One region of the Kocuria nitroreducens genome, then DNA from elsewhere that is predicted to be linked to it. Evidence: riboswitches for the same ligand, from Rfam matches in the RefSeq annotation. Region 1 holds a riboswitch; the other holds the start of a gene.
The links. Region 1 has a riboswitch for cyclic di-AMP ahead of ACFYE1_RS04890 (C40 family peptidase). Riboswitches for the same ligand answer to the same signal wherever they lie in the genome.
Positions count from the first base shown of each region.

Region 2: another riboswitch for cyclic di-AMP. It lies ahead of ACFYE1_RS13590 (NlpC/P60 family protein); the one in region 1 lies ahead of ACFYE1_RS04890 (C40 family peptidase).

Region 1 is NZ_JBHZTC010000005.1:146,219-161,924, forward strand. Features, by position in the region: gene ACFYE1_RS04865 (hypothetical protein) at 1-103, shown strand, start outside; tRNA gene ACFYE1_RS04870 (tRNA-Arg) at 238-310, opposite strand; gene ACFYE1_RS04875 (DUF4031 domain-containing protein) at 374-1,765, shown strand; gene ACFYE1_RS04880 (hypothetical protein) at 1,683-1,949, opposite strand; gene ACFYE1_RS04885 (NlpC/P60 family protein) at 2,081-2,962, opposite strand; gene ACFYE1_RS04890 (C40 family peptidase) at 3,234-3,914, opposite strand; cyclic di-AMP (ydaO/yuaA leader) riboswitch at 3,920-4,069, opposite strand; gene ACFYE1_RS04895 (metal-dependent transcriptional regulator) at 4,498-5,184, opposite strand; gene serC (phosphoserine transaminase) at 5,409-6,563, shown strand; gene ACFYE1_RS04905 (MFS transporter) at 6,560-7,780, opposite strand; gene ACFYE1_RS04910 (DUF3027 domain-containing protein) at 7,834-8,370, opposite strand; gene ACFYE1_RS04915 (cold-shock protein) at 8,451-8,834, opposite strand; gene ACFYE1_RS04920 (hypothetical protein) at 8,989-9,246, shown strand; gene ACFYE1_RS04925 (helicase-associated domain-containing protein) at 9,250-11,364, shown strand; gene ACFYE1_RS04930 (DNA repair helicase XPB) at 11,352-13,028, shown strand; gene ACFYE1_RS04935 (response regulator transcription factor) at 13,065-13,787, shown strand; gene ACFYE1_RS04940 (sensor histidine kinase) at 13,800-15,266, shown strand; gene ACFYE1_RS04945 (RNase H family protein) at 15,276-15,706, opposite strand, start outside.
Region 2 is NZ_JBHZTC010000020.1:950-16,655, reverse strand. Features, by position in the region: gene ACFYE1_RS13640 (CHAP domain-containing protein) at 1-538, opposite strand, end outside; gene ACFYE1_RS13635 (hypothetical protein) at 545-1,222, opposite strand; gene ACFYE1_RS13630 (hypothetical protein) at 1,219-3,363, opposite strand; gene ACFYE1_RS13625 (ATP-binding protein) at 3,375-5,903, opposite strand; gene ACFYE1_RS13620 (hypothetical protein) at 5,925-6,437, opposite strand; gene ACFYE1_RS13615 (hypothetical protein) at 6,460-6,804, opposite strand; gene ACFYE1_RS13610 (conjugal transfer protein) at 6,837-7,691, opposite strand; gene ACFYE1_RS13605 (hypothetical protein) at 7,830-9,476, opposite strand; gene ACFYE1_RS13600 (DUF5635 domain-containing protein) at 10,059-10,928, opposite strand; gene ACFYE1_RS13595 (hypothetical protein) at 10,925-11,053, opposite strand; gene ACFYE1_RS13590 (NlpC/P60 family protein) at 11,311-11,811, opposite strand; cyclic di-AMP (ydaO/yuaA leader) riboswitch at 11,817-12,003, opposite strand; gene ACFYE1_RS13585 (RCC1 domain-containing protein) at 13,207-14,979, shown strand; gene ACFYE1_RS13580 (hypothetical protein) at 15,164-15,412, shown strand; gene ACFYE1_RS13575 (hypothetical protein) at 15,441-15,626, shown strand.

The DNA.
Region 1 (15,706 bases):
CCGCTGGGTGCTGCTCGTGCTGATGCTCGCCGTGACCGCGACCGTGTCCGTGGAGGCCCTGCGGCGCCGGTCGAGGGCCGCCGACACCGCCCCCGAGGACTGACCACCCACGCCGCGTCGGTGACCGGCGCCCTCCCCCGTCCGGCGGACCCCGGCCATCGGGCGCAGCCCGGCTCCGTCCGGCGCCGTCCCGGACGGACAGACGCCCCGGACCGTGCGGTCCGGGGCGTCCGTGCGTGCCCCCGATTGGATTCGAACCAACGACACCGGCTTTAGGAGAGCCGTGCTCTATCCCCTGAGCTACGAGGGCGACGCGAACAGTCTAGGGGGTCCCCCGGACGCCCGCTAACCGGCCCCGTCTAGGATCGGTCGCATGCCCGTCTACATCGATCCGCCGCTGTGGCCCGCCCACGGGACGCGCTTCTCGCACCTGGTCTCCGACACGTCCTACGAGGAGCTGCACGAGTTCGCGGACCGGCTGGGCGTGGCCCGGCGCGCCTTCGACCGGGACCACTACGACGTGCGGGAGAGCCTGTACCACGAGGCGGTCGCCGCGGGCGCGCTGCCGGTCGACGGCCGGCAGCTCACACGCGTGCTCGTGCGCAGCGGGCTGCGCGTCCCGGCGCGGGCGCGTCCGGACCGGATCGCCCGGGTGCTGCTGCGGCGGTGGGCCGCCCGCTTCCCGGCGCACCCCGCACTGGGCGGCGAGCTCGTGGACCGGTGGAGCGAGCCGCACCGGCACTACCACGGCCCCGCCCACCTGCTGGCGGTCCTCGAGGCCGTGGACCTGCTGCTGACCGGGACCGGCCTCGGTCCCGCCCGGTCCGAGGCGCTGGTGCTGGCCGCGTGGTTCCACGACGCGGTCTACCGCGGCCGTCCCGGGGCGGACGAGCGGGAGTCGGCGGCGCTGGCCCGCACCCGGCTGGGCACCGCCGGCTTCGCCGAGCCGTTCGTGGCGGAGGTCGAGCGGCTGGTCCTGCTCACTCTCGGGCACCGGGTCGCGGACGAGGACACCGTCGGAGAGGTGCTCCTGGACGCCGATCTCTCGGTGCTCGGCGCCGACCCGGCAGGCTACGCCGCCTACGTCGCGGGCGTGCGGAGGGAGTATGCACACGTGCCCGGACCGTTGTTCGCGCAGGCCCGGTTGAGCGTGCTGGAGGACCTGCGGGCCCGGCAGCCCCTGTTCCGCACCCCTGCGGCCCAGCGGCGGTGGGGTCCGGCGGCGGTCCGCAACCTCGAGGGCGAGATCGGACGGCTGCGCGTCGCCGTCGGGAAACCGTCCGACGGTCCCCCGGTGGACGCGGAGGTGCTGACCATCACCGCCGTGTGCCTGCGGGACGACGACGGAGCGCTGCTGACGGTGCGCAAGCGCGGCACGGAGCGCTTCATGCTGGTGGGCGGCAAGCTCGACCCGGGCGAATCCGCGGCGTCGGCCGCTGTGCGGGAGACGGCGGAGGAGGTCGGCCTGCGGCTGGACACCGCTCAGCTGCGCCTGCTCGGGGTGTTCGAGGCACCGGCCGCGAACGAGGCCGGCACGTGGGTGCGCTGCACGGTGTTCACGGCGCCTCTCACGGGCCGGCCCGTGCCGCTCGCGGAGATCGAGGAGCTGCGCTGGCAGCCGGTGGGCGAGGACTCCCCCGGCGCGATGCCCGCGGATCTCGCGCCGCTGCTGCGGGAGCACGTCATTCCGGCGCTGCGCCGCGCTCCCGGGGGTCCTCGGTCCCGGCCGGGGCGTGCCACCTCCGGTGGAGCAGGATCCCGGTGACCAGGCCGAGCACGATCCCGATGCCGCCGAACACGGACAGCCACATCGCGGCGTGGCCCACGAACGCGGCGACGACGAAGCCGGCAACGATGCCGGGCACAGCGCCACAGATCATGCCGTAGGCCATGTAGGCGTACTCGCGATCGAGGCTTGTGCGGGCGTGGCGGCTGAAGTCGGTGGACATGGGACCAGTCTATCGTCCGCCGGCAGGGCCCCGGGGTGGCCGGCGCGGTGGACGCCGGGACGACAGCGGGTGCGCGGTTCCCGTCTGGCCGACCAGGAACCGCGCACCCGAAGCGGTGCTCTCGCGTGCGGTCAGCGCACGCGGACGAAGACGGGGCCGGAGCCCACGTTGACGCCGGAGATCGCGGTGGTGCCACCGTTCCAGCCGCCGTGGACGGCCTTGCCGCCGCCGATGTAGACCGCGATGTGGGCCGCGCCCATGCCGCCGTCGGCGTAGTAGACGAGGTCGCCGGGCTGCGCCTGGCCGGCGGAGACCTGAGTGCCGAGGCTCAGGTAGGAGGCCGGCCAGCCGTGGTGGTTGATGCCGGCGGCGCGCAGAGCGTTCGTGACGAGCGCAGTGCAGTCCTGGCGCACACCGAGCTGGCCCATGGCGGCGGAGGAGACGGTCGCGCCCTTGCCCGAGGCCGAGCTCTGCGGGGTCACGGTGCGCTGGGTGGCCGGAGCGGCCTGCACGACAGGCTTCGGGGCAGGAGCGGCGGCGGGCTTCGGCGCGGGGACGGGCTTCGGAGCGGGGGCTGGCTTCGGAGCGGGAGCGGCGACCGGGGTGGGGGCCTGAGCGACCTGGACGGCAGGCTTCGGCGCGGGAGCGGGGGAGACCGGGGCGGGAGCGGCGACGGCCGCCGGGGCGGCCACGGCAGGCGCCGCGACGACCGGGGCCTCGGCCTTCCGGTCGGCCTTCTCGTCGGCCTTCTGGTCGGCCTTCTGGTCGCTCCGCGTCTCGGCCTTGGTCACGTGGGCGACCGGCTCGAGGGACACCGTGGGAGCCGCAGTGGGGGTGGCGGCGGCGACGGCGGACAGCGGGGCGTCGGCGGAGGCCTCCTGGGCCGGAGCGGTCTGCGCGGAGACGGTGGTGGCGAGGGCCAGGCCGGAGAAGGCCGCCACGGCGGCCACGGTGCGGGCCTTGCCGGAGAAGAGAGAGCCGATGCTGTGCGAGGAGGTCAGGTCACGAGTCATGAGGAGTTCAGACGACTTTCTTTCGGAGCCGGGCCTGCCGGAGGGGCGCGGACGACAGCACAGACCACCCCGGGCCGTGCTCGGGGTGATCCGGTGTCCGGCAGGAGCGCGTTCCGGGATCGGGAACGACGGCCGGGCGAGCGGAGGAGGGGGCGCCGTCCGGGCGGACAGCAGGCATCACCGAGAACCGGGAGAGCGGGTCTCGGCGTGCGGGGGGGGGTGATCGGGGGCCGCCCGCGACGAGCGGGGTCGTCGCGGGCGGCGGACCGGATCAGAAGGTGTAGTAGCCGTCCAGCTGCATGGCGTTGACGGAGTGGATCTGGGTGCCCTGGGCCGGGTTGAGGGCGGAGATCATCTTGCCGGCGCCGATGTAGATGCCGACGTGCGCGCCGCCGTTCTGGGAGACGAGGTCGCCGGGCTGCGGGTTGGCGGTGGGAGTGCCTGCCGCGAACTGGGACCAGGTGGTGCGGGGCAGGTCGATGCCGTTCTGGGCGAAGACCCACTGGGTGAAGCCGGAGCAGTCCCAGGCGCCGTAGGCGGTGCCGCCGTAGACGTAGCCCGCGCCCTGCGCCGACATCGCGGTGCCCACGACGCCGCCGGCGGACGGGGCGATCGCAGTGACGGCGGTGGACTGCGGGGTCACGCTCGAGGTGGCAGCGGTCTGCTGCGGGGCCGGAGCCTCGTAGGCGGGGGCCGGGGCCTCGTAGGCGGGGGCCGCGGGCTGCGCGGCGACCGGGGCCTGGTAGGTGTACGAGGAGTACGCGGCCAGCGAGGCGGAGGCCGGGGCCGAGTAGGCCGCACCGGTCTCGACGGGGGCCTGGGCGAAGGCCTGGGCCGGGGCGACGGAGCCGATCATCGCGGCGCCGGCAGCGGCGGCGATGGTGGTGTTGCGCACGACGTGCGAGGTGCTCTCAGCGCGGTGGCGGGCAGTGTTCTGCTGGAAAAGCGACATGGTTGAGTTCCTCCCTTTGCCTACGAGGTGAGCTGTCGGATTCGGGTGGGAGACACCCGGTCGCAGAACGCACGCGCTCTGACGACTTAACCCCAAGGACCCGGATCACCGGGACCGAAAGTGGTTCCCCCGCTTCTGCCAAGCAGTTTCTGTGTAGAGGCCACGGGCACCGGCAGAATTCGGCGATGTGCTCCGAGGGCGCCGATCCGACCAGTGATCGGCACGCGTTGAACAGTACATGACTGATTACGGAAGTGTCACGTTTTGATCACGACGGATAACAGTCGAGCAACGCCCAATGTATCAATACCGCCCTATTGATTCCCTGCGGCATATGACTTCCCGAGTGTGACGCGCTGTGCAGTGCGTTGACGAGGCCCGGAAATCCGCTTCCCGCCAGGGCATCGCCGACCCGGCCGCCCCGACCGGGCGGAACTGGCCGAAAGTGTCTTGTGAACGTCCACACACCCGGAGCGAGCTGCGCACCGGCGCGCTCCAAAGGACACCCCACGGGCCTCGCCGGGGCCGCCCCACGGACCTCTGCGGAGCCGCCCCCGGAACTCCGGGGACGTCCGGTGGGCTCTCAGGGGGCGAGGACGCGGATGGCCGCGGCGGTGCGCAGGTCGATCTCCGCGGAACGTCCCGTGGCCGCCACCTCGATGCGCACGACCTGATCGTCCACCCGGGCCCTGACCTCCGCCCCGGTGAGCACTCCCACGTCGCTCAGCACGCCCAGGAGGTCCGCGTCCGCCTGGACCACCTCCGGCAGCAGCGCGACGGTGTGCTGCCCGTCGGGGTCGTGTCGGGCGGCGTCGAGCAGGGAGGGGTGCGCCGCGACGGGGCTCTCCTCGACGCCGAGGGCGGCCAGACCAGGGATGGGCGTGCCGTACGGCGAGTACCGGGGGCTGTGCAGCAGGTCCACGAGACGCCGCTCGACCTGTTCGCTCATGACGTGCTCCCACCGGCACGCCTCGTCGTGCACCTGGGCCAGGTCCAGGCCGATGACGTCGGCGAGCAGCCGCTCCGCCAGCCGGTGCTTGCGCATCACCTGCACCGCCCGCTGCCGGCCCGCCGGGGTGAGCAGCAGCGACCGGTCCTGGCCCACCGTCAGCAGCCCGTCCCGCTCCATCCGGGACACCGTCTGCGAGACCGTGGGCCCGGAGTGGTCGAGGCGCTCGACGATCCGCGCCCGCATCGGCGTGATCCCCTCCTCCTCGAGCTCGAGGACGGTGCGCAGGTACATCTCCGTGGTGTCGATCAGCTCGCTCATGCCTCAGTCATCCTTCGTCCGGCCGTCCGGGCCCGGGGACCCCGCCCGGACCGGTCTTCCCCCCGAGTTTAGTGGGCGAACCCCGCTGCGGTGCGGTCGGGGGCGGCACCCGCAAGGCCCGCCACAGCGGGTGGGGCAGAATGGGCCGAGGCGCGGAAGGCGCGAGCACGCTTTCGCGGCGGTCGCGCCCGCCGCACGTCACCCGCCACCGCCGCACGTCACCCATGAGGGAGCGCCCGTTGCCCGCACACGTCACCATCCCCCAGCACCTGCTGCCCGCCGACGGCCGGTTCGGCGCCGGTCCCTCGAAGATCCGCCCGGCGCAGGTCGAGGCCGTGTCCCGGGCCGGGACCGCCCTGCTCGGCACCTCCCACCGCCAGGCGCCGGTGCAGGAGCTCGTGGGCTCGGTGCGCGAAGGCCTCGCGCAGTTCTTCGGCCTCCCCGCCGGCCACGAGGTGCTCCTGGGCCTGGGCGGGGCCACCGCGTTCTGGGATGCCGCCGCCTTCGGGCTCGTCGGGCGGCGGGCCCAGCACCTGGTCTTCGGGGAGTTCGGCGCCAAGTTCGCCCAGGCAACCGGCGGGGCCCCGTTCCTGGAGGCCTCCTCCGTCGTGGAGTCCGCCCCCGGGGCGCGCCCGGAGGCCCGCGCGGAAGAGGGCGTGGACGTCTACGCGTGGCCCCAGAACGAGACCTCCACCGGAGTGGCGGCCCCCGTGCACCGGCCCGCAGGGATCGCGGACGACGCGCTGGTGCTGGTGGACGCGACCTCGGCCGCCGGCGGGATGGCCGCGGACGTGGCCGCGACGGACGTGTACTACTTCTCCCCGCAGAAGAACTTCGGCTCGGACGGCGGCCTGTGGCTGGGCGCGTTCTCCCCCGCGGCGATCGAGCGGATCGAGCGGATCGGCGCCTCCGGGCGGTGGATCCCGGACTTCCTGCAGCTGAGCACGGCGCTGCAGAACTCCCGGAAGAACCAGACCTACAACACCCCCGCTCTGACCACCCTCGTGCTGCTCGACGAGCAGGTCCGCTGGCTCAACGACCAGGGCGGCATGGCGTGGGCCGCGGCCCGCACGAAGAACTCCTCGGACCTCGTCTACGCGTGGGCGGAGGCCTCGTCCTTCGCGACCCCGTTCGTGGCCCGTCCGGAGGACCGCTCGACCGTGATCACCACGGTGGACTTCGACGACGGAGTGGACGCGGCCGGTGTCGCGGCGGTCCTGCGCGCCCACGGCGTGGTCGACGTCGATCCCTACCGCAAGCTCGGGCGCAATCAGCTGCGGATCGCCACGTTCGTCTCCATCGAGCCCGACGACGTCGCCCGGCTGCTGGCCTGCGTGGACCACGTCGTCGAGCAGCTCCGCGGTCGGCCGGGGCACTAGCCGCAGTCCTCGGCCGCCGCACGCTCCGCGCGCAGCCGGAGCCAGACGACGAAGCCCACCAGGGCTCCGCCGAGTCCCGCCGCCACGGCGACGCCCATGCCCCAGCGCGCGCCGAGGGCGTCGGTGATCCAGCCGACGACCGGCGCCCCGATCGGGGTGCCGCCCATGAAGATGGCCATGTAGAGGCTCATGACGCGTCCGCGCATCACCGGCGAGGTGGTGGACTGCACGTACGCGTTGGCGGTGGTCATGATGGTCAGCGAGGAGAGTCCGCAGGGGATCAGCCACAGCGCGAACAGGAGCAGGGTGGGCGCCGTCGCCGCGCCCAGACAGCTCAGGGCGAAGACGGCGCTGCCGCCGTAGACGTAGCGCAGCCGGGCGCTGCGGCGCCGGGCCGAGAGCAGGGCCCCTGCCACCGTGCCGACCGCGAGGACCGAGTTGAGCAGCCCGAAGGTCTCCGAGCCCCGGCCGAACTCGGGGCCGGCCATGGCGGCCAGGAAGACCGCGAAGTTCAACCCGAAGGTGCCGATGAGGAAGATGGTGACCAGCACCGCCACGATGTCGGGGCGGTTGCCGACGTAGGCCAGTCCTTCCCGGATCTGGCCCCGTCCCCGGCCGGAGCGGGGCATCCCGCGCAGCTCGTCCGTGCGGATGGCGAGGACGGCGGCGAGCATGGCCCCGAAGGTCAGCGTGTTGAGGAGGAACACCCAGCCCGACCCGATCGAGGCCACGAGCACGCCGGCCACGGCGGGCCCGATCATCCGGGCGGTGTTGAACGAGGTCGCGTTCAGGGCCACGGCGTTGGAGAGGTAGGCGTCGTCGACCATCTCCGAGACGAAGGTCTGGCGCACGGGGGCGTCGAGCGTGGAGACGACGCCCAGGGCGAGGGCGAAGCCGTAGACGTGCCACAGGGTGGCCGCGTCGGCCAGGACCAGCGCCCCCAGCCCCGCCGCCAGCACAGCCATGGACGTCTGCGTCCACAGCAGCAGTCGCCGCCGGTCGAGCCGGTCCGCGAGCACGCCGGCCCAGGGCGCGAGGAAGAGCTGGGGCAGGAACTGCAGGGCCGTCACCACGCCCATGGCAGTGGCGTCGTGGTCGGAGAGCTCGTCGAAGACCAGCCACGACTGGGCCGTGCGCTGCATCCACGTCCCGATGTTGGACACGAGCGCGCCCAGGAACCACAACCGGTAGTTGCGGAACCGGAAGGACCGGAACATGCCGCGCGCGGGCTCCGGGACCTCGTCCGTCCTCGCGGTCCCCGACGGAGCGGTCAGGACCCCTCGCCCTCCCGCGGCGGGACGGACCCGCCCTCGGCGCGGTCACCGGGCGCCGGCTCGCCGCCGGGGACCCCGGTCCCGCCGGCAGCGGCGTTCTCCCCGGCCTCGTCCTCGGCCCGGTCCTGCTCCTCCTGGGCCTTCTCCTCGGGGCTCACGCGGGCGGACCACGGGACCCACTCGGGCGCCAGCAGGGCGTCCTCCCCGGGCAGCAGGCCCACCTCGCAGACCGTCACCGCCTTGCTGCGCGGGGCCCGGGCCAGGCTCGCGAACCAGTTCCAGCCCCGGTACCCGGGCAGCGTGCACTCGAAGAGGTGGACGACCAGCCGGTCCTCCTCCACCGTCACGCGGTGGCCGGCACCGATCTGCGAGGGCTCCGCGATCTGCTCCACCCCGGCGCGGGCCGTGGCCACGTCTGCCACGAGCAGGGGGTCCTGCTTCGGGGTCCGCCGCCGGCGGGGCGCCGGTGCCGTCGGCTCGGGTGCCAGGGGCACGGCCTCGACGGGCACGTCCTGGACGGTCTCCTCGGTCACTGCTGGTCTCCCTCGTGGTGGGTGCCGGCGGGTGCCGGCGGTGGGTGCTCGGGATCGGTGGGTGCAACGGCGCGGCGGCCTCAGACGTCCAGGTTGTCGGCCACCGTGCGCAGGATGGCGGCGATCTTCCTCCCGTGCGCGGAGTCCGGGTAGCGGCCCCGGTGCAGCCCGTTGGACATCTCGTCCAGGAGCTTGATGAGGTCCTCCGTGATCACCGCCATCTCGTCGGCGGGCTTCCGGACGTTCTTCGCGACCGACGGGGTCCGGTCGAGGATCCGGGCGGAGAGCGCCTGCGCGCCGCGCCGCCCCTGGGCCACCCCGAACTCCATCCGCGTGCCCGGCTTCACCGTGGTGGCGCCGGAAGGCAACGCCGAGGAGGGCAGGAACACTTCCTGGCCGTCGTCGGCCGCCAGGAACCCGAAGCCCTTCTTCGCATCGAACCACTTGACCTTGCCGGTGGGCACGCTGTCTCCCTCGTCCTCGTGTTCGTGGAGGGGTGGCCCGTCGGTCACTGCCGCCGGGCCACCCTGTGGAACCTCCCATTCTAGCCCTGCTCCGCGGGCGGGGACCGCCGGGGCGCGGTCCCCGGCACACCGCTCCGCTCGGTACTCTGGAGCCATGCCTGCTTCCCACGACCGCGCGGCCGCGCCCGCGAACCGCACAGCCCGACGTCCCGGGATCGACGTCCTCGGCGTCTCCGCGGTCGCGCTCGGCCTGCTGTGCGCCGTGTGCCTCGCCCTGCTGCTCGTGCTCAAGGCCGCCGGCGCGGACCCCTGGGACGGGCTCACAGTCGTTCCGTGGTTCGCGTTCCCCGTGGCCTTCCTGCTCTTCTGCGCGGTCCTGGTGCGCTCCCTGCTGCGCCGCCGCCGGGCCTGACCCGTGCTCCCGGACGGGCTGCTCCGGGATCTCGCGCCCCGCTCCCCCGCCGAGCTGGGCGAGCTGCTCGCCGCCCGGCCCGACGCCGCACGCCCGGGCACGGAGTCCGTCGAGGACCTGGCCGAGGCGCTGCTGTCCCGGGTGGGTCTGCGCCGGGCCCTCGACACCCTGTCCCGGCCCGAGCTGGACGCCATCGAGCGCGCCGTGGTCCTGGGCCCGCCGGACGGACCCGCCGCGCGGCTGCTGACCGGCCCGCCCTGGGACCGGCTGCACCGGCTGGGCCTCGTCCACCGGGACGGCGACGCGCTGCGTCTCGTGCCGGGGCTGGCGGAGGCCCTCGGCCGCTATCCGGCGGGCCTCGGCCGCCCGCGGCCGGTGCTCGCCGCCCTCGCCGCACGCCTGCGCGACGAGGCACCGGCCGCGCCAGGTGCCGGGGCCGGGCCCCGCACCGCCGAGGAGCTCGCGCTGTGGCCGGCCCGGGCGCGGGAGGTCCTCGAGCGGTTCCGCTCCCGTCCCGTGGGGGCTCTGCCCGACGCCCTGCGCCGTGTCGACCCGGCCGCCGACCCGGACTCCCGGCCCGTCGACTGGATCCTGGCCCAAGGCGTCCTCCTCCCCGTGGACTCCCGTCACGTGGAGCTCCCCCGGGAGGTCGGCCTGCTCCTGCGCGGTGCCGATCCCTGGGCCGCGACCTCCCCGGAGCCGCCGGTCCGGCCGGCCGCGCGCGTGCCCGACCGGTTGCGGGACAACGCCGCCGCGGCCGCGGTCGAGCAGCTCCTGCGCCGGGCCGCGGCCCTGCGCGCCGAGCTGCGGGCACGGCCGCTGGCCACCCTGCGGGCCGGCGGGATCGGCGTGCGCGAGCTGCGCAGGCTGCGCTCTGCCCTGGGGATCGAGCACGCCGAGCTCGTCCGCCTGCTCGGTCTCGGCGAGCTGGCCGGGCTCGTGCGGCTGGACCCGGACACCTCGGCCTGGCGCCCGGCACCGGCACCCTTCGAGGACGCCGAGCGCACCGACCAGTGGTGGCACGTGGTGCGGTCGTGGCTGGCCTCCGACGTCGTGCCCTCCGCGGCGGGCCTGCCCCTCGCGGACGGCACGGTCGTCGGGGTCCTCACCCGCGGCACGCACGCCCCGGAGGCCCCGGCGGTGCGCCGGGCACTGCTGGCCGCCCACGCCGAGCTCGCCGAGCGCGCGCCGGGAGGCCACGAGCCGGAGGACGTCCTGACTCTCGCCCGCTGGCGGCGCCCGCGCCTGGCCCGGGCCCTGGACCGGTGGGGTGCGGGAATGCTGACGGAGGCCGCCGAGCTCGGCCTGGTGGGCGCCGGCGCCCTCACGGAGCCCGGCCGGGCCCTCGTGGAGGACCGGTCCGTGGACGCCGTCCGCTCCGTGGCCGGGTGGTTGCCCGCACCCTCGCGGACGGTGCTGCTGCAGAGCGACCTCACAGCGACGGCCACCGGCTACCTCGCGCCGGACGTGGCCCGGACCCTCGACCGGATGGCGGAGCCGGAGGGCCACGGGCCGGTCCCGCGGCACCGTTTCAGCGAGCGCTCCCTGCACCGGGCACTCGACGCCGGCTGGAGCCCGCCCTCGATCCTGGCGTGGCTCGAGGAGCACAGCCGGGGCCCGGTGCCGCAGGCCCTGGCCTACCTGGTCGAGGAGGCCGGCCGGGGGCACGGGCGGATCCGGATCACCCGGGCGGACTGGGTGCTCACCGGCGAGGAGGAGCTGCTGGAGGCGCTCGCCGGCTCCCCGGACCTCGCGGGGCGCCGGCTGCGGCGGCCCGCCCCCGGCGTGCTCGTGGTCGACCCCGGCGAGGAGGTCCCGGACCGGCGCCGGGGACCGGCCGGCCGGGACGGCGTGCTCCGGGAGCTCGCGGCCGCCGTCCGGGCCACGGGCACGGAGCCGGCGCTCGACGTCGCCCCCTCGGACACCTCCCCGTCGGCGACCGCCGGCAGCCCGGCCCTGCTGCTCGAGGTCCCCGCCCCGCGCCTGCCCGTCCCCTCCGCGGAGGAGATCCAGGACCTGGTGGACCGGCTCACCGGCCCGGACCGTGCGCGGCGCCTGCCCAATCACCAGACCGACGACCCGACCGACAGCGGAGGAGCCGCCCCGTGGGACCCCTGATCGTCCAGAGCGACCGGACCGTGCTGCTCGAGCTCGACCACGAGGACGCCGACGACGCCCGGCGGGAGCTCGCCGCCTTCGCCGAGCTCGAGCGCGCCCCGGAGCACGTGCACACCTACCGCATCACCCCGCTGGGGCTGTGGAACGCTCGGGCGGCCGGGCTGGACGCCGAGCAGGTGCTCGACGTGCTCCTCACCCGCTCCCGCTTCCCGGTCCCCCACGCCCTGCTCCTGGACATCGATGAGACGATGTCCCGCTACGGCCGCCTGGTGCTCGAGAAGGACCCGGTGCACGGGCTCGTGCTGCGCAGCCACGACGCCCCGGTCCTGGAGGAGATCGCCCGGCACCGCAAGATCGCCCCGCTGCTCGGGCCCCGCATCGACGGCGTCACCACCGTGGTGCACGCGAGCGCCCGCGGCCAGCTCAAGCAGCTGCTCCTCGCCGTGGGGTGGCCGGCGGAGGACCGGGCCGGCTACGTGGACGGCACGCCCCACCCCGTCGCCCTGACGGAGACGGATCCCCTCACGGGCGAGGCCTGGGCCCTGCGCCCGTACCAGCGCCACGCGGTGGAGAACTTCTGGGCGGGCGGCAGCGGTGTCGTCGTCCTGCCCTGCGGCGCCGGCAAGACGCTGGTGGGCGCCGGGGTGATGGCCGCGAGTTCGACGACGGCGCTCGTCCTGGTCACAAGCACGGTCTCGGCGCGGCAGTGGAAGGCCGAGCTGCTGCGCCGGACCACCCTGACGGAGGACGAGATCGGCGAGTACTCCGGTGCGGTCAAGGAGGTCCGCCCCGTGACGATCGCCACCTACCAGGTGCTGACGGCGCGCCGCGGCGGGATCCACCCCCACCTGGAGCTGCTCGACGGCCACGACTGGGGGCTGATCGTCTACGACGAGGTGCACCTGCTGCCCGCCCCCGTGTTCCGGATGACCGCCGAGCTGCAGGCGCGGCGCCGGCTGGGCCTCACGGCCACCCTGGTGCGTGAGGACCACCGCGAGGGCGAGGTGTTCTCCCTCATCGGCCCCAAGCGCTACGACGCGCCGTGGCGGGAGATCGAGGCCCAGGGCCACATCGCACCCGCCGACTGCGTCGAGGTCCGGGTGGAGCTGCCCCTCGCGGACCGGATGGCCTACGCCTCCGCGGAGGACGCCGACCGGCACCGCCTCGCCTCGTCCTCGGCGCACAAGCTCGACGTCGTGGCCCGGCTCGTGGCCCGCCACCGCGGGGAGCCGGTGCTCGTGATCGGTCAGTTCCTGGACCAGCTCGACGAGCTGGGCGCGCTGCTCGAGGCCCCCGTGCTCAAGGGCAGCACCGGCACGGCCAGGCGGGAGAAGCTCTTCGCCGCGTTCCGGGCCGGGGAGCTGCCGGTGCTCGTGGTGTCCAAGGTCGCGAACTTCTCGGTCGATCTGCCGGAGGCCTCGGTCGCGGTGCAGGTCTCGGGGGCCTTCGGCTCGCGGCAGGAGGAGGCGCAGCGCCTGGGCCGGCTGCTGCGGCCCAAGCACGACGGCCGGCCGGCGACGTTCTACACCGTGGTGGCCCGCGACACCGTGGACGCCGACTACGCGGCCAAGCGCCGCCGCTTCCTCGCGGAGCAGGGCTACGCCTACCGGATCGTCGACGCCGCGGCCGTCGAGACCTCCGGCGAACTCCCCGAGGATCGGTGAGCGCCGTTCAGCCGGCGTTCAGGGTGTTCCGAGAAAATGGGTGGTGTGAAGAACGACAACCCCGAAGCGAAACTGCTCGTCGTCGACGACGAGCCCAACATCCTCGAGCTGCTGGCCACGTCCCTGCGCTTCGCCGGCTTCGAGGTGGTCACCGCCGCCAACGGCCGTGACGCCCTCGCCAAGGCGGAGTCCGAGAACCCGGACCTCGCGGTGCTCGACGTCATGCTGCCGGACATGGACGGCTTCTCGGTGACCCGCAAGCTGCGCGCGTCCGGGCGGCACTTCCCCATCCTCTTCCTGACGGCCAAGGACGAGACCGAGGACAAGGTCACGGGCCTGACCGTGGGCGGCGACGACTACGTCACCAAGCCCTTCAGCCTCGACGAGGTCGTCGCCCGCATCCGCGCGGTGCTCCGCCGCACGCAGCCCGCCGAGGAGGACGACTCCCGGCTGCGCGTGGACGACCTCGTCCTCGACGACGACGCGCACGAGGTGTTCCGGGGCGAGCGGGAGATCGACCTGTCCCCCACCGAGTTCAAGCTGCTGCGCTACCTCATGCTCAACCCGAACCGGGTCCTGTCCAAGGCGCAGATCCTCGACCACGTGTGGGAGTACGACTTCAACGGGGACGCCTCGATCGTGGAGTCCTACATCTCCTACCTGCGCCGGAAGATCGACAACGACCCGGAGCTGCCCCCGCTGATCCACACCAAGCGCGGCGTCGGCTACCTCCTGCGGTCCCAGCACAAGAACCACTGACCCGGTCCCGGGATGCACACCCTGTCCTCCCGGTGGCGCTCGGCCTCGCTGCGCTCGCAGCTCATGGTGCTCACGGGCCTGCTCCTGGCGCTGTCCATCCTGGTGACGAGCTTCGTGGCGATCTCGGTGCTGCGCACCTCGCTCCTGAACGACATCGACCGCGGCCTGCGGGACTCCGTCCAGACGGTGTCCGCGGTGCTGGTGGCCGACATGGGCGGCGCGCAGGGAGTCCAGGTGCCGCACGCCGGGTTCCTCCTCGACGCCGAGGGCGAGACGCTCGCCGAGGCGGTGTACACGCCGGACGGCGTGCTCGAGCAGCGGCCGGACCTCTCGCAGGTCGACCTCGAGCACGTGCGGAACAACCCCTTCGAGCCGACGACCGTGAGCTCGGTGGGCGCCCCGGACCGCCGGTGGCGGGTGGTCGCGGCCGAGACGGAACGGCTGAACCTCGTGGTGGCGGTCGCCGAGCCGCTCGACGAGATGAACGAGATGCTCAGCGCGGTGACCCTCCTGACGCTGAGCTTCGGCGTGGCGACCCTGTTCGCGGCCATGGCGGTCGGCTGGATCCTGGTCACCCGGGCGTTCGAGCCGCTGCACCGGGTGGAGCAGACCGCCGCCCGGATCGCGGAGGGCGACCTCTCCCAGCGCATGGAGGGCTACAACCGGCAGACGGAGATCGGCCAGCTCTCGGCGTCCCTCAACACGATGCTCGGCCACATCGAGGACGCCTTCGACGCCCGCACCCGGTCGGAGACCAAGCTGCGGCGGTTCGTGGCCGACGCCTCCCACGAGCTGCGCACCCCCCTGGTGACCATCCGGGGCTACTCGGAGCTCTACCGGCACGGCGCCCTGCAGGAGCCCGAGGACGTGGCCGGGGCGATGTCCCGGATCGAGTCGGAGGCGAAGCGGATGACGCAGCTCGTGGAGGACCTGCTGATGCTCGCGCGCCTCGACGAGCGGCGGCCCGCCGAGAACGTCGACGTGGACCTGTTCCACCTCGCGTTCGACGCGGTGGGGGACGCCCGCGCCTCCGCCCCCGACCGGCGGATCGAGGTCGAGGGCCTGCGGGGCGGGGGCCCGGTCTCGGCGTGGGTGCACGGCGACGAGTTCCGGCTCCGCCAGGTCGTGGCGAACCTCGTGACCAACGCCCTGCGCTACACCCCGGAGGGCACTCCGATCGAGATCGCGGTGGGCGTGGAGCGCTCGGTCGACGACTCCTTCAACGCCGTCCTGCAGGTGCGAGACCACGGCCCGGGCATCCACGGCGAGGACGCGGAGCGCGTCTTCGAGCGCTTCTACCGGGCCGACTCCTCCCGCACGCGGGAGACCGGCGGCACGGGGCTGGGGCTGTCGATCGTGGCCGCGATCGTCCAGCAGCACGACGGCACCGTGCGGCTCACCGAGACCCCCGGCGGCGGGGCGACCATGACCGTCCGCGTGCCGGGCATCGAGCCGGCCGACGACGCCCCCGAGGTGTGAGCGGGCCCGTCAGGACTCGTAGGTGCCCTGGTGGAAGCGCAGCTGCCAGGGCCCCAGCTCGTTGGGCGGATCCTCCCGGACCCACAGGGAGCTGCGCAGGCTCGTGCGGTCCCCCGCCGTGAGCCGGTAGACGAGGTGCACAGCCGCGGGGCCGAGCTCGGTGGCCTCGAGCACGTGCACGTCCACCGCGCCGAGGCCCGGCTCGCGGGGCAGCCGGTCGAGGACGTCCTCCCGGGACCACCACGACCCCGAGGCCCCGACCTCGGCGAAGGCCTCGTGCAGCAGCTGGCCCAGCCGGCCCCGGTCCGCCCTGACCTCCGCGCGCAGCAGGTCCCGCTCGAGCGCCTGGACGGTCTCCCCCGCCGTCCGGCCGCGGGCCAGCTCCTCCTCGTGGGCGAGCAGCTCGCTCAGCAGGTCGGGGTCGTGGCGGTCCTCGAACG
Region 2 (15,706 bases), on a different contig from region 1:
CGGTGACAAGACCGCGGGAAGCGCCGTCGTGCCGAGGGCCGAGCAGGAAGCTCTTGGTCGCGTGCTCGGGATCGGTGACCTGATCGGCGGTGCCCCACCCCTGGCTCGTCTGCTGCTGGAAAAGCCCCTTGCTCGTGGTGGCAGAGCCGTCGGGGTTCGTCACCCCCTGGCCTTCGTCACCGAAGTCAATGTTGATCAGGCTGGATTCCCCCATCGCCGCGATGATGGCGATTCTTGATGCCTGTCCGGACAGGCCGAGGGCGGCGGCCGTCCTGTCGATGATCTTGGCGTTCCGGAGCTGCTCGTCGTGGAATTCCTCGGGCACTTCGAGCCCGTCGTCAACGGCACCGATGGCCTGGGTGACCGGTGATCCTGATTCACAGCTCTGCGAATTGTTGCTGTACCCGATCGAGCTGACCACAAACGTCACCACGACGATCAGGCTTCCGACGAGGAAGAAGCCGATGACGAGGATGGCGATCAGGGGCTTCCACAGCGACTTCCCATTGTCCTGTGCTCGGGACTTCTCGGTGGTCATGGCGCGCTATTCTTCGCTTCGGTGCCAGCTGTCGAGGGGGACGGCGTTGATCAGCCAGCCCTGGTCGGTGAGCTGCGAGCGCACACGGAACGTCAGCACGTATGTCCCGTTGTCCTGGGTGTCCACGGTGACGTCGGCATGGTGGGCCCAGCGCAGGGGCGTGTCAGAACCCCAGTCCTCGACGTTGCCCTTGATGGCAACGGCACTGACTGCGGTGGGGGCCTTGCCCTCCAGCGCTCCGTTGCTGACGGTGGGAAGCTGCTGGGCGAGGTCCGGGGTCAACCACTGCGGAACAGTCTCCCGCCAGCTCGTGTCCGTCTCGGCGCTGCGGGTGTTGTAGACCGTCAAGAATGCCTCGGCCACTGCGGCCGGGTCGTTCTCGTCCGGTTCCGGGACGGCCGGGGGCGCGATGGTCTGCCGCTCGAACTGCCGGGCTCCTGCCGTTTCCGGGGCCTGCGCGTGGTCCGGGGAGGGCTGAGCGAATCCGTTGGACCTGTCCACCTCGGAGCCCGACGTGGGGCCGCTGGAGCCCTCAACGCCACTCTGCGGGCTCCGGGCGATTTCCGACTGCTGCTGCTCCGCCGCAGCGTCCGGAGCCGGGAGCGGTGTTCTGAGGAAGTGCACGGCCACGATCAGTGCCGCGGCCACGAGGAACGCCGCCCATGCCGTCCTCTTCGCCGTCATCGGATGCCACCCCTTTCTGCTGCACGGTTGGCCCGTGAGCGAGCCTGCGCCTGGTACGTGGCCGAGTGCGTCGCGGCCTGACGGCGGCGGTTCTGGGCCGGGGCGGATTCCTCGATGTCCCAGACGCGGACGACCTTGGTTCCCTCGGGAACGGAGTTGACGAGCTGCCCGCTCAGCACGTTGTTGGTGGTGCCGTTGCGGTTCACGCGCACCGAGCCGTACTGGCCGGCCGGCATCGTCGAGCGCTTCCGTGTGGGCTCCGTGGCCGGGTGCTGAGCGGCCTCGGAGGAGAACGTGTCCGCTGTGGCGCCGGACCCGTCAGCAGGAAGTGCGCGGGCAGTCACCGGCACCCGGTCTCCAGCAGCGGGCTCCACCAGTTCGGGGGTGCGCAACGACCGCGCTTGGGCGACGTTGTGCTCCTGCTCTGCGGTCTCCGAGTTCGAGAAGGCGTCCTGCGGAGCTTGGTGCTCTATCGGGATCGCCCCGTTCTCGTCGCGCACGCTCTGCTCGTGGCCGGTGGGGCCGGCCTCGAGTCCCCTGGGGGTACGCACCGGAGCCGTGTGGGTGCGCGGTGACGCCCCGGAACCGGGCCGGGTGCCGGCATTGGCGTGGGCGTTGTAGAGGCTGCCGGCGACGAACCACCCGGCAGCCGCCGCGCGCGCGGCCACGACGCTGGCCCCCGCGGTGGCGGGAGCTGCTGCTGAGACGGCTGCCGTCTGGAGTCCCTTGCCCATGGACCGGCGGCGGATCTGCTGGACCGCGGCCTTCTTGCCGGAGCTGGCAAGCTGTGTGGCACTGCGGGAGAACCCGGAGGGCTGGAGCGGAGCGGCGTGGTTGAGCGGAGAACTGCCCAGAGCACGGGCGATCTTCTCGGCAACCGACTTGCCCTGCCGCTTGAGGTTCCAGAACGTGAGGGCCATGGCGATCAGGACGAAACCGAAGATCAGGTTGCCGATCATCATCGCGGTTCCGCCGAAGGACTCAGTGAACCTGCCGACCAGCCACAGGTAGAGGTTGATCAGGAAGATGTAGGCCCCGACCATGAACACGTTGACCAGCAGCTGCAGCCCGGCATTGATGAATGCTTGGCGTCCGCCGCCCGGGAACACCGCCAGGTGGGCCCGGAACACCGTGTTGATGAGTCCGAGTCCGGCCAGCACGACATCCTTGAGCAGGAAGGCCAGGAAGACGACGATCAGGGCCATGAGCCCACCGGTCGATATCCAGAAGATCAACAGGAACGCGAACACCACGAAGTTGTCGGTCTCGTTGGCGGCTTCCAACCCATCGTTGCAGCCCACCACGGATTTGCGCAGCTCCTCTGTATCAGCGCCGGACCTGGCCTGGTCGTCCCAGATCCGGGCGCACTCGTCGCCTTCGAGAGTGGAGCCGAACGAGAGCACCAGGGCAGGGTGGCGCACCGTGAGGTCGATGATCGGACCGGAGACCGGGCTGGCAGAGGCTGGAGCCCCCTCCTCGGTGCCCGCCACGGTGGCCGTCCCGGCTTCGGTGCCGTACTCGGCGGAGGTGCTGATCCACGACTTGATGTGCTCGCTGGGGTTGGCAATGGGGGTGGAGACGAGCCCGGCGAACAGGGCGACGAGAGCGATCTCGGCGATGGCCGCGCCCATCTTGCCCCGGATGAGTCCCCAGGCGATCACCACGGCGGCGATGAAGATGCCCAGGCCCACGATCCCCGTCTGGGTCAGCAGTCCTTGCACGGTGTTGGACAGGAGGACGAACGGGGAGAGGATCCAGTCCACCCACTCCAGCGACAGGATGAAGTCGCACAGCGCGAGAATGCTGTAGACCACCAGCGTGTAGATCATCCAGGCCAGGCGCATGAGGATTCCGCGGATCTGACGGGTGACGTAGATGGTCTGGCCGTAGTCGAGGGGCAGTTCGGTGTACGTGCCCACGGGCACGCCGTGGGTGTCGGTGACGTCGGCCAGGGGCAGCCAGTAGGTGTCGATGGAGGTCTGCGACGCCGAATCGTCCTCAGCGGCAAGGGCCGGAGGGGTGTTGATCATCTGGCAGACGAGGCAGGTGAACACCACGGCCAGCGCCGCCCGGGTCCTGCGGTGGATGCTCAGCCACACCCACAGGTACAACAAGGCGTCCTCGGCGGGGGTGCTCGACATCGTCTTCACGTCTACGCCTCGATCCGTGCTCTGGGGGGACTGGTCAGTACCGTCCTGGCGCGGTTCTCAGCCTGGGGTATCAGGACCTTGATCTTGCCGATGCGATTGAGGTGGTCGCGGAACAGGCCTTCACCGCGGCGGTGCAAGGGCACCGTGCCCGACGAATCCATCGGTGACAGGTCCCTCGTCACCAGGTCCACGTATTCCTCGATGGCGTAGCTGGGGTCCAGCCACATGAGGTTCTGCTTGGCCATCTCGGTGTCACGGGTGCGGAAGACACCTCGCTGCGGAATCAGACCGCGCAGCTGTGGCGGGCCCAGTTCGGAGGCCGAGTGCGTGCCCAGCACCACGGCTCCCTTGTGCTTGCGCCCGGTCTTCAGCGCCTCGCTGATGGTGGCGGTGCCTTCGGGGGAACCGGTCATGTGGTGGCACTCGTCCACGGCGAACAGGGTCTCCTGGGAATCGTCGGCGTACATGATGTTCCGACCGACGCTGGCGAGGTAGGCGTAGGAGGACCGCCCCATCGTCTTGTCGATGCTCATCTCCTTGCGCGCCTGGGCGTTGTTCAGCTCATCAGTGTTCGGCAGCGCCATTCCGTGCGTGCAGAAGACCGTGGCCTGAGCGGAGAAGTCCATCGGCGGCAGCGCGGGGTCGAAGAAGGTCGCGCCGAAGTCGATGTCGGCGAACACGTCCATCAGCCGTGCGATCCGGCGGGCCACCGGACGGTCGGCCTGGTCGACGGCACCGGAACCGAGGTGGTGCCTGAGCTGACCCAGCGACCCGATCTCGAGATCCTTGTTCAGCAACTTCTTCAGCTCGGCGTTGAGCACCACGCCCTCGTCGTCCTTGACCGAGACACCCAGCATCATGGTCAGGAGGTTCAGGGTCTCGCGCACCCGCAGCGTGGGGTGGCGGTAGATCCGCAGGGGGTCCAGTGACCAGTCGGGCCGCATGAAGTCGATGACGTTGGCGTGGGTCAGCGACCGGGCCAGTGCCGCCCACTCCTGGTTGTCGGAGTGATCGACCGCGATCATCTGGGCGTTGCGGTCGATGCTGTGGCTGGCCACCGTCTTCATCGCCACGGACTTGCCGGACCCCAGCTCACCGAGGAATCCCATGCTGCCGGAGATGTCGTTCTCCGCCAGGCCGGCCAGATTGAGCAGCAGCGGAGAGAACCGCCCGGTGGTCACGTTGGTGGCGAACCGGAAACCGTGCGGCATGCCCAGCAGGTCGTTGGTCAACGGCACGCCCATGGAAAAGTTGCGGCCCGTGGTGATCTGCGCGAATTCGTTGGAGACGGAGGAGATCGTCGAGCCGGGCCAGAAATCCCAGAACAGCTTCTCCTGACCTCCCAGCGGAACGTCGAGGGTCCATTCGTCGGAGGTGTAGAGGTCGCGCAGGTCCTTCATCTCGTCCATGGCGATCTCCGCATCGGGGGCGGCGGAGGAGAAGATGATCGACGCGGCGACCTCGACCTCACGATCGGTGGCGCTCAGATCGGTGACGTATTCCTGGAGCGCCCGGGCCGACTTGTCGATCTCCCCGCTTCCGCCGACGATGGAGTCGCTTCCCGACTGGCGTTGCCGGTACTGGTCCTTGAGATTGTGCTCCGCCCTGCGGTTCTTGGCCGTGACCCTGTCGGCCGGAGTGATGACCAGTCGCAGGGCGAAGTCGATGTCGTGGGAGATCGAGGCGGCGAAGTTGATGAACTCGGCGCCGGGGAAGACGAATCCTGCCTGGGGCGTGAGCCCCATGATGGAGAACTGCTGGTAGGAGGGTTCGGTGTCACCGGTCTCGATCTTGAGGAAACGCCGCTTGAACAGCTTGGTCTGGGGCAGCTTCTCGTCGGGCATGTCGCTCAGCCCGCCTTCGTCCAGAAGCGGGTCCGGGAGGCAGCTCGAAGGGTTGATCCACTCCCCGACCTCCGCCACGGTCTTGTGCTCGTAGGTCAGATTCACGTCCGCACCACGGGTCACCAGGTGGTCGGTGATCCACCGGACCGCTGTGATGCCGACTCGCTGCGGGTGGAAGGTGGCCGGGATGTTCTTCTCGATCTGGGACATCCGGGTCTTCCAAGTGGTGAAGGCCCGCTCCGCCGGCGGTCGGATCGGAAGGCGGGCGATCTCCGAGACGGTCAGGTCGAAGGAGCGGCGGAAGTTGCTCCACAGCTCGTTCGGGGTCTTGTAGGAGAGCGGGGTGATGAGGAAGTACAGCCGCTCACCCGACGGGTTCTCGGACAGGTCCTGGTAGGTCAGGCTGCACTCCTCCAACCACTGCTGGGAGGGGCGCTCGACGTCCTGGAGCATCTTCCCCATCAGGGCGTCGGGAGAGCTGCTGGTGACGAGCCCGAGCAGCATCACCTCTCCGGTCAGCGCCTGGAAGAGGTCCTGGTGCTTGGCGCGCACGGACTCCTTCTGTGCGATGGTGCCCAGTCCGTAGGCCTGCCCGTCCAGCTGCCAGATCCCGTAGGCCACGCCGTCGCGGGTGACGAAGACGTTCTCGCGCATCCAGCGGATCGGCTGGCGGATGGTGTCGGCCATGAGAGGGCTCCTTGCGATTCTTCAGCGCGCGGTGGTCATATCGGCCGTCAGCCGATCCAACCCGCAGTTGATCGGCGTCTGCTGGACTGTCGGCGCAATCTGCTCGTCCCGTGTCGCATCCTCGACCGGGGCGTCGTCGGACGGGATCCGGTTCGCCGGTCTTGCCGTGGTTCTCGAGTAGGAGCTGGGAATTGCCCGGCCGCGGTACTTGCCTGTTCGCGGCCGCGACATCAGGGTGATGCAGCAGTTGAGGAGATTGATGATCGACCGGCGCGAGCGAGGCAGCTTGCCCACCCCGTAGGTGATGCCGATGGCCGCGGCGGCGATGTACAGAACATCGGCGATCGTCCCCTGACTCCAGATCGGACGGGTGATGAATCCGGTCACCAGGACCATGATCCCGACGACGAACTGCGTCACGGTGTAGGGTCCCCCGGGGATCGCCTCCCCCGTGGGGGTCACACCGATGAGCTGCTGGAACTTGCGCGCCGCGGTGTAGAACTTCCCGGTCTGCACGTGGTCCTGGTTTCTCATGAGGTCGTCTCCCGTGCAGCTCTCAGGCCCTGGCCAGGACAGCGGCCTGAGCGTAGGCAGCCACCTGACCGGCGGCAGCGCTGGTCCCCGTGGCCGCGGTCTCCTGCTGGGCCGCTCCGGCGAAGAACACGATCAGGGCGGGCAGCGCGGCGATGAGACCGCCGATGACGACACCCATGATGACCGACCCCACGTTCTTGCCCCGCCAGGAGATGATGATGGCCACGAGCAACCCGAGCACGATCAGTATTCCCTGGATGGCTGTCTGGGTCTGAGTGGTCTTGTCATTGATCCAGTCGAAAATACCGGTGGCCTGGATTGAGGCGGTGGCCTGGGCAACGTGCACGGTGGCGGCGGAAGTAAACACGGGGGTGCTCCTCGGGGGTCGTTGTCGGTGTGTCAGTTGCTCAGTGCCGGTGCGGAGTTGAGCGACTGGACTTCCCAGCGCCCGTCCCGGACGGTCATGCCCAGCACGTACTGGGCGGGCTTGGTGGTCCCATCACGGGTGAGATCAACGTTGACCAGCAGTTCGACCGTCCGACCATCAGCCGGGTCGGAGTCTGCAATCTCCTTGGTCGAGGTCAGGGCTTCCACCGTGGCCCGGGTCCAGTAGGCGGGGGTGATCGCGGTAATGGTGGATTCCGGGGAGACGACGCGGGTCACATCGCCCTGGCCGGTGAGGTATGCCGTCATGAAGTCTTCCACCGTGGCCCGCAAGTCCCTGTTCACCACGCGGCCGGGATATCCGAGATCGGGGGAGGACCCCATGGCGGGCATCGAGACCGGCGCCGGCAGTCCGACCGGAGCCAGCGTGTCTCCGTCAGCCTGCACGGCGACCTGGTACCAGTATGGCGTCCAGGAGGTCACTTCCTCCCCGTCCTCGTCCTCGGTGGTCTCGATGGAGGCGGAGACGATCACGGTCGTCACGTCCCCCGGCGCATCCTCCACGCTCGCCACGGTCAGGTCGCGGTAGCTGATGGGGCTCCGGCCCTGGACGCCCGCCCCGGCTTCCGGGCTGTACTCGTCGAGTGCGGCGTGGTCATCGCTGGTGGCCGTCAACCAAGCTGACAGATAAGCCTGCGCAAAAGCGCCGGCCTCTTGTTGCTGGGTGCTCACGCCAGGTTCGGCAACCGGTGGCGCTGCGGGGGCGGGCCGGGTGAAGGCCAGGAAACCGCACAGTGAGCCCAGGCCCATGAGGACGATGAGGCCATAGACCAACCACTTCCCCGCGGCCGAGGCGCCGGACTGGATCACGGTTCCGTCGCCGGTCGTGCTCCGCGCCCCCCGCCCCTGCCTCGGTCCACGACGCGCATCCATGGTGGACGAACCCGTTGTGGGCCTTTTTCTCTTGAAGGGGTTGCTTCTATCCGTCATTGCGCGACATTCCTTTTTTCACTGCAACCTGTCCGATGCCTGCCGCGCTGCCTCGGCGATGTCGTACTGGTCGGATGCGAGCGCCCGGTTCTCGACGTCGTACAGGACGTGGCGAAGATCGTCGGCTATGCGGGACCGGTGCTGGTCTGCCCATTCCGCACAGGTCCGCAAGGGCGCGTCCACCAGCTTGCAGGCGTCGACCTTCTGCTGAGGATCACTGCTCCCGGTCAAGGTGGCCACGATCCATTCGATGTCGGTGTCAAGCCGGCCGATCCTCCACTCGCCCTCATTGCGGAAGATCTCCGGCAACGTGTCCTTGATCTTCTTTGCTGTGCGTGTCCGTCGTGTGCGTGCGGCGTGACCCTCGGTTTCCGCGTCCGGCCAGAGGGCTCTGCTCGTTCTGATGGCATCTGCGGCTGAATCGTTGAGGTGCAGATAGGCCACAGTCTCGGCGGGCTTACCGCCCGCTCTGGCACCGTCCGCACTGTAGATCTGCGGCTTGCCCAGCAGCGCGAGGGTGAATCTGGGCGCCTGCTCCTGAGCAGGTGGGGCCGGAGTTGCGGGCTCCGGTGCCGGGATGGGCGCCACCGATGTCCCGTTCTCCACCAGGCTACTCTCGTGATCGGGAATCACGCTTTCCCGATCCATCATGGCTTCGAGGTCCTCCACGCTGATGCTCGTCGACCCAGCCGTACTGTCGGCGTCGTCTGCGGAGAGGAAGTCGCGCACAGTGAGGTTCTCGACAGCTTCAGCGGCGGATTCGGCTTCCTGCCGGCGCTTCTGCCACGTGATCTCCATCGCTGCGTAGAGACCGTCTTCTTCTCCGACGAGATGGGGCCAGATCTTCAATCCGTTTGGGCCGGCATTGACGATGGTTGCCCCGCCGTCCTCGTCCTCGGAGATGAACATCGCCTGCTCGGTGACGACAGTGTCGGTCATCAGCCCCACGTTCTCGGATCGAACACGGTCGTAAGCCTTGATGGTGGCAGGGCCGGATCCCATGACGTAGATGGTGGCTGAGGTTCCGTGCAGGTCCTCCGGGGTGATCTGCTCGATGGATTCGATGAGGTGGAAACGGAATTCATCGTGGTACGGGGCGAGGAAGCTGACCAGCTTGGGACCCAGCTCCCGGTAGCCGACCAGCCAGATGTGCTGGTTCCTGGCCCACGGCTCTGTGGCCTGCTCCATGACCTGACCAACCATGATGGCGGTCGTGAAATGGGCCAGGCCGACAGAGCCGAGCACTTCCCAGCGGTTGGTGTTCATCAGCACTTTGGCCCCGGCCATCGAGTTTCCGATGGCGGTCAGTGCTGCGGTCTGCTGCCCGTAGACGGTGCCGGTCGACAACGCGAGCGCATCGGCGTGGGCGATGGCCCAGTGGTCTTTGTACTCCTCGGAAACTGGGTAGAAGGGTTCGTCCAGGTGCACGTCCTCACCGAAGGAAAGGGTGACTTCGTGCTCCTTGATCTGTCCCATTTCGACGACGGGCAGTTCGGGCCGGTCCCCGAAGTAGAACGCCACCTTCTCCATCGCGTCCAGACCGGTACCGACAGGCGTGTGGCTGATCTGATTGGTCGAGGACGGAATGATCCGACTGCGCCGATGAGTTCTGATGCCCTCCTGGACGATCCACTGGTCGATCTCTTCTTCACGGCTGTTGTCCATTTCCCCCTCCTCCTCGGCATGTGGGTGCTCGGAGGTTCCGCCGATAGGCGTGGTGAAGCCAAGAACACGAAGGCAGAAGCCGAGGTCAACCGTACCGCGACGTGCGGCGTCGCGCAGAGACCCCCGTGCCTTCGGTGACCGGAACCCGGACGGCTTCCTCATCCTCGACGAGGTGCAGAAGACTCCCCATCTCCTCCTCGACGTGGGTATCCGGAGGTTCAGCAGTTGACGGGGCGACTGCGCACCACGTGGCTGAACAGCTGTCTCGAGCGCGTCCTGCGCCGCGGCGTCCAGCAACCTCATCCGGTCGACGCGCGTCTGGGGGCGGGCCGATGACGGCGTGAATGCGGCGAAGAACTGCAGGGAAGCGGACGCTCCGCCCTCAGGGGCGGAGGCTGCCCCGCGAAGACCTGGAATCATCGTTCCCTAGAGATGCAGACATTGAATGTCTGCGTCTCTGCTCAACTCGCTCGCGGCCGACGTGCGGCTTCGACGACGCGCTGGGGCTGGTGCAGGCTTTGGCGCAGACCCTCCTGCATCGTGGTCGTCCGATCCAAGGCCCGTTCCAGCGAGTCGACGAGATCACGGGACAGGTTCGTAGCGTGTGGAACGGCCACCCCCCATCTTCCGCAGACCGGTCCCCTCGAGATCCTGCAGGGCCCGTTGTGCGGTTCCGCGGGCGACGCCGGTCAGTTCCGTCAGGTCGCCGCTGGTGATGGCGGGATGCACGCCGAGCCAGGCGTCCACCACGGCGCGCAACCGGTGGGAATCCGTCGAAGCATGAGGCAGGACCTCTGGACCGGACGTGGATGCGCGGCGAGCAGCAATGAGCCGCCACGAGGATTGGCCGAAGACCCACACGTCCTTGTAGGTCCGGATGAGCGCTTCCCCGTCGACCGTCGACTGGGTCGCGGCCTGAAGTGCCACTTCCGCGGAGGCGACGTCCGATTGCAGGGCGTCGGCGACGTCCCGCAGGGTGAGGGAGGGGCGGTGCAGCAGGGCGTCGACGATGATCGCGATCCGGTAGTCCTTCTGCCGTGCCGTGGGCCGGATCCTGCCCACCAGCTCCATGACGGGGCGTACAGGAGGCCCGCCAACGAAGGTGCACGTGACGCGGTCCCCGGCCTCTTCGACGATGATGGGTTGTCGGTGCCCCAGCGAGATCATCGCTTGGTACATGCGGTCGACCCCGAGTCCCTGTTTCTCCACCAACCCCATGGCGCGGAAAAGGCCTGCAAGGGCCGGATAGCGCGCGTGGCGGTTGCTGAGAACGTTGTCCGCAGTGATGCCCCCGGTGAAGCCACCAGGGTTGCGCACCACGAGCGTGCTGTCATGCTCGATCCACCGGACATCGGTCGGTTCGGATCGGTTCCAGTCGCGGTGGATCAGTCCGTTGAGCACGGCCTCGCGCATCGCGTTCGGCGGGACCTTGTGCACGGGCTGCTGAGTCACTCGAGGTTCTGGAGGATCTGCGGCGTCCAGGAGGACAGAGGCTCCTCGTTCAACTTGGGGACCAGCGACCGGTGCAGCAGCAGGGTGCGCAGGCTGGACCGGTTCATGTCAGTGTCCTGGGACATCGCTCCTCCTCTCCTCTGGTGACTAGTTTCTACCGTCGGACAGGATTCCCGTGCGGACCAGCGGCTCATCCTCCGGCGCTTAGGAAGATTTCCCCAAATCTGCAGACAGAATGGCCACCGGTTCAGCTCCGTCGATCAGTGAGGCCCTTCCGGGGAGGGGCTCAACAGCCAGCGGTGCAGGGAACTCATGTGAGAGTCGGGTGTGCGGTTCCCGTCGGGACGGCCGGGAACCGCACACCCAGCTCAAGCGCGTGGAGTCAGCGCACGCGGATGTAGACGGGACCGGAGCCGATGTTGACCGACTGGATGACCGTCTGGTTGCCGTTCCAGCCGCCGTGGACGGCCTTGCCGCCGCCGATGTACACCGCGATGTGGGCGAAGCCCATGCCGCCGTTGGCGTAGTAGACCAGGTCGCCGGGCTGGGCCTGGGCGGCGGAGACACGGGTGCCGAGCTTCAGGTAGGAGGTCGGCCACCCGTGGTGGTTGACCCCGGCCGCGCGCAGGGCCTTGGTGGCCAGGGCGGTGCAGTCCTGGCCCACGCCGAGCTGGTTCTTGGCGGCGACGGCGATGGTCGCGGCCTTGCCGGACTGGGCCTGGGTGCTGAGGAGCTGCTGGGGGGCTGCGGCGGGGGCGGCCTGGGCCGGGGCCACGCTGCTGAGCGCCAAGGCGCCAGCCGTGACCGCCAGGGTCGCGGTGCGCCCGAGGCGGAACGAGCTCTGGGCGCGGTGGCGGGGCGTGCGGGACTGGAAGATGGGCATGAGCGATGTCCTCCCTCTTGCCTGCGAGGTGAGCTGTCGGATGCGGGTGGGAGACACCCGGTCGCAGGGTGGGGGCCCTGACGACTTAACCCCTAGGTCCCGGGGGAGGGACCATTCATGGTTCCCCCGCTTCTGCCGAGCGATGTGTTCTGGGGGGCCCCGGGCACCGGCAGAATTCGGCGATGTGCACGGGGATGCTGATCGGTTGGGCGATCAGCACAGATAGAACACTAATCGAAAAGTAACGGGAAAGTCACGTTTTGATCACGGGCGTGTCTCGGCTTCAGTGCCGGCCCGGCGGGTCGCCTCCGTACCCAGGCGGGGTAGCTAGTTGAGGAGCACCGATGGAGATCCCCAGGGAGGCTCAGCTCGAGACGAAAGTGGTCTTGACCCGGGGCTCTGTCCACGTCATGTCGACGGGCGAGCACGCCCCTGCGATGGAGCGGAGTTTCCGGTGGAGACACCCGTGTTATGGCGTGACAGTTTGCCGGGAAGGCTTCACCGAATCTTTGATCGTCGACGTGAGCGATCCTGGCCGCTCGGGGCGGAAAGGACGATTCCTTTAGTACGTCTCATGGTCCAGCTAAGAATTCACAAAAAGAAAGAGTTGTGTTCGTGGTGATTGCCCGGCGTGGGTCGGCGTTCTTCGCGGACGTTTCTGGGGTGCGCGCTTCACCCCGGCAGGTCAGCAGTGCACCGTCAAAGGCTCTGCTTCGATTCGGGGCGAGGTGGCGGTACAGCGGGTGCAAAAGGTTCCCGCCGCAGCGCTTCCCACTGCCGCCGGACGGCTATCGGATGCTCTTCACCGTCAGCTGCACCAAGTGCCGGGCGAAGGAGTTGTCGGCTCCGGTCGACGGGTGGTTCCCGAGCCACTGTTTGCCCATGAATGGGGGACCGATGCACCGACAGGTGACGTTGGGTCAGGCAGTCTGAAGGGCTGGTTCGGTCATGTGGTCTCGTACTCTATGGGGGTCAATCTCTCGAGCGCGGCTTGGCGTCGCCTCCGGTGGTAGGTGCGTTCGACCACACCTTGTCCAAGGGGCCGCTCGTGGACGGCCCGGACGGCCGTCACACAGAAGTGATCTCCGTCACGGGCGGGTGATGGTGCTGACCAGGGAATAGAATTTGCTAAAGACCTCCCCGGCCCGCCACCTCTGCTGCGGTCGGCGCCCTTGCCGGCTAGGAGCCGCGGTCATGTCTGGTTCCCGATCTCCTGTGCTCATTCTCCCCTCGGTCATCACAGTGTTGATGGCCCTGATGCTGCTGGGCACCGTCGGACTCGCCCCGGCCGGCGCTGCCCCGGTACGCGCCCAGGCCCCGGGGCTCTCTTCGGCTGTTTTTCTGCCGCTGACGGTGCCGCCGTCCCAGCACGCTACGGCCTTACCGTTCGCGGACGTGCCCACCAGCCACGACTTTTACCAGGAGATCTCCTGGTTGGCCGAGACCGGGGTCTCCACCGGGTGGCCCGGACCCGAGGGAACCCGGCAGTTCCGCCCCTACCAGCCGACGACGCGCGATCAGATGGCGGCGTTCCTCTACCGCATGGCCGGGTCCCCGGCCCTCGAAGCGCCGGCGACCTCGCCGTTCACCGACGTGCCCACCAACCACGTCTTCTACCGGGAGATCTCCTGGTTGGCCCAGGCCGGCATCTCCACCGGGTGGGCCCGATCCGACGGCAGCACAATGTTCGGCCCCGACCAACCGGTGCTGCGCGATCAGATGGCGGCGTTCCTCTACCGGATGGCCGGCTCCCCTGACTTCGAGGCGCCGGCGGGCTCACCGTTCGCCGACGTGCCCACCGGCCACGTCTTCTACCAGCAGATCTCCTGGTTGGCCGCCACCGGGGTCTCCACCGGGTGGTCCGGGCCGGAAGGCACAAGGCTGTTCCGCCCGCATCGGCCAGTGTTGCGCGATCAGACGGCCGCGTTCCTCTACCGCATCGACGCGCTGTTGCCGGGCCGCGACGCTGCGACCGCTGAAGTGGTCAGCAGCTTCGGGTCGGGCTACGCGATCCGGGACGACGGCACGGTCTGGGCCTGGGGCCACAATTACGTCGGGCAGCTGGGCAACGGCACCACCACGAACTCCTCCGTGCCCGTCCCAGTCGCCGGCCTGTCCGGAGTCCAGGATCTGCAGACGAACGGTCCGTCCACGTACGCGCTCACGGCCGACGGCACGGTCCGGGCCTGGGGGGACAACACCGGCGGGCAGCTGGGCAACGGCACCACAGAGCATTCCACCGTCCCGATCCGGGTCACCGGCCTCCCCCGAGTACGCAACCTCGAGGCCAACGGCGCGGTCTACGCGGTCGCCGAGGACGGCACGGTCTGGGCCTGGGGCCCCAACAGATTTGGTCAGCTCGGCAACGGCACCGGGAGGGACTCCGCCGTCCCCGTGCGGGTCCCAGAGCTCTCCGGCATCCGCAGCGTAGCGGCCAACGACTACACCGCATACGCGCTCACGGCCGAGGGCACGGTGTGGTCCTGGGGCCTGAACACCGCCGGGCAGCTGGGCAACGGCACCACCACGTACACCACCGGCCCGGTGCGGGTCAGTGGGCTGTCCGACGTTCAGAGACTCACGACGGAGCACATGTCCGCGTATGCGCTCACGGCCGACGGCACGGTCTGGGCCTGGGGCTCCACCGTCGGGCAACAGGACGAGGGCACCCCGGCGTACTCCTCCGTGCCGGTGCAGGTCACCGGTCTCACCGAGGTCCACGGCCTCGAGACGGGAAGCGGGTCCGCGTATGCGCTCACGGGGGACGGCACGGTCTGGGCCTGGGGCTGGAACAACGCCGGGCAACTCGGCAACGGCACCACGGAGCCTTCCACCGTCCCCGTCCAAGTCACCGGGCTTTCCGGAGTGCGGTCCCTCGAGACGAGCTCCTCCTCGGCGTACGCGCTCACGGAGAACGGCACGGTCTGGGCCTGGGGCAACAACTACGCCGGGCAACTGGGCAACGGCACCACGACGAACTCCTCCGTGCCGGTGGAGGTCACCGGCCTCCCCGAGGCCCGCAGCATCGAGTCGCTCAATTCCTTCGCCTATGCGATCACAGACGATTGGGCGGTCTGGGCCTGGGGCAACAACGACGTGGGCGAGCTCGGCAACGGCACCACCATGGACTCTTCCGTCCCGGTCCTGGTGAGCAGGATCAACGGCTGAACCGCCACCTGCCACCTATCGGTGCCCCCGGTCCCGTGCTGGTCCTCTCACCCCGCGACACGGCTTGGATCACCCCCCGGTGCGCTGGGCCGGGAAGGACTGGTCGCTGTCGGGCAGATGGGCCTGGTCAACATCGGCCGGCTGCCCGCATTCTGATCCCAGGACACGTCGAAGGAGACTCCTCATGCCGCCCCTGATGCCCATCGAAGCCTTCAACGCTCCATCCCCGCTCAGTCCCCTCTTGGTGGTCATCGGCGTGGCCGTCGCCGTGGTGTGCGTGCTGATCCTCCTGCGCCTCTACCGCCCGAAGCACCTCGATGAGCGCACCAGCGCCGACCGTGGAACGATAGCCGGCGGCTCCACGGCCGGGCTCTGGGGGTACGGGCCCGGAGATCCCGGGGGCGGCGTCGACGGTGGTGGTGGCCAGTGCTGAGCCCGCGCCGGCCGGGAGGCAACCACTGATGTTCCAGATCAGCGTGCTCGCGGCCCTGACCATACTCCTGCCACTGATCGGCTACCCGGTGCTGATCATTCTTCAGCTCATTGTGGAGACTCCCGTGCTGCGCCGGGAACCGGCCACAGAGCTCCGGCGCGCTGCAGCGACCGTGCTGGCGATCATCTCGCTGCTCGCCGCGGCCCCCCGCTGACCATGGCCCCGGCACTGGGCGCCTTCGCGGTATTGCTGCTCGGTGGACTGGTGGTCCCGGCGGTCCTCACGCTGATGCGC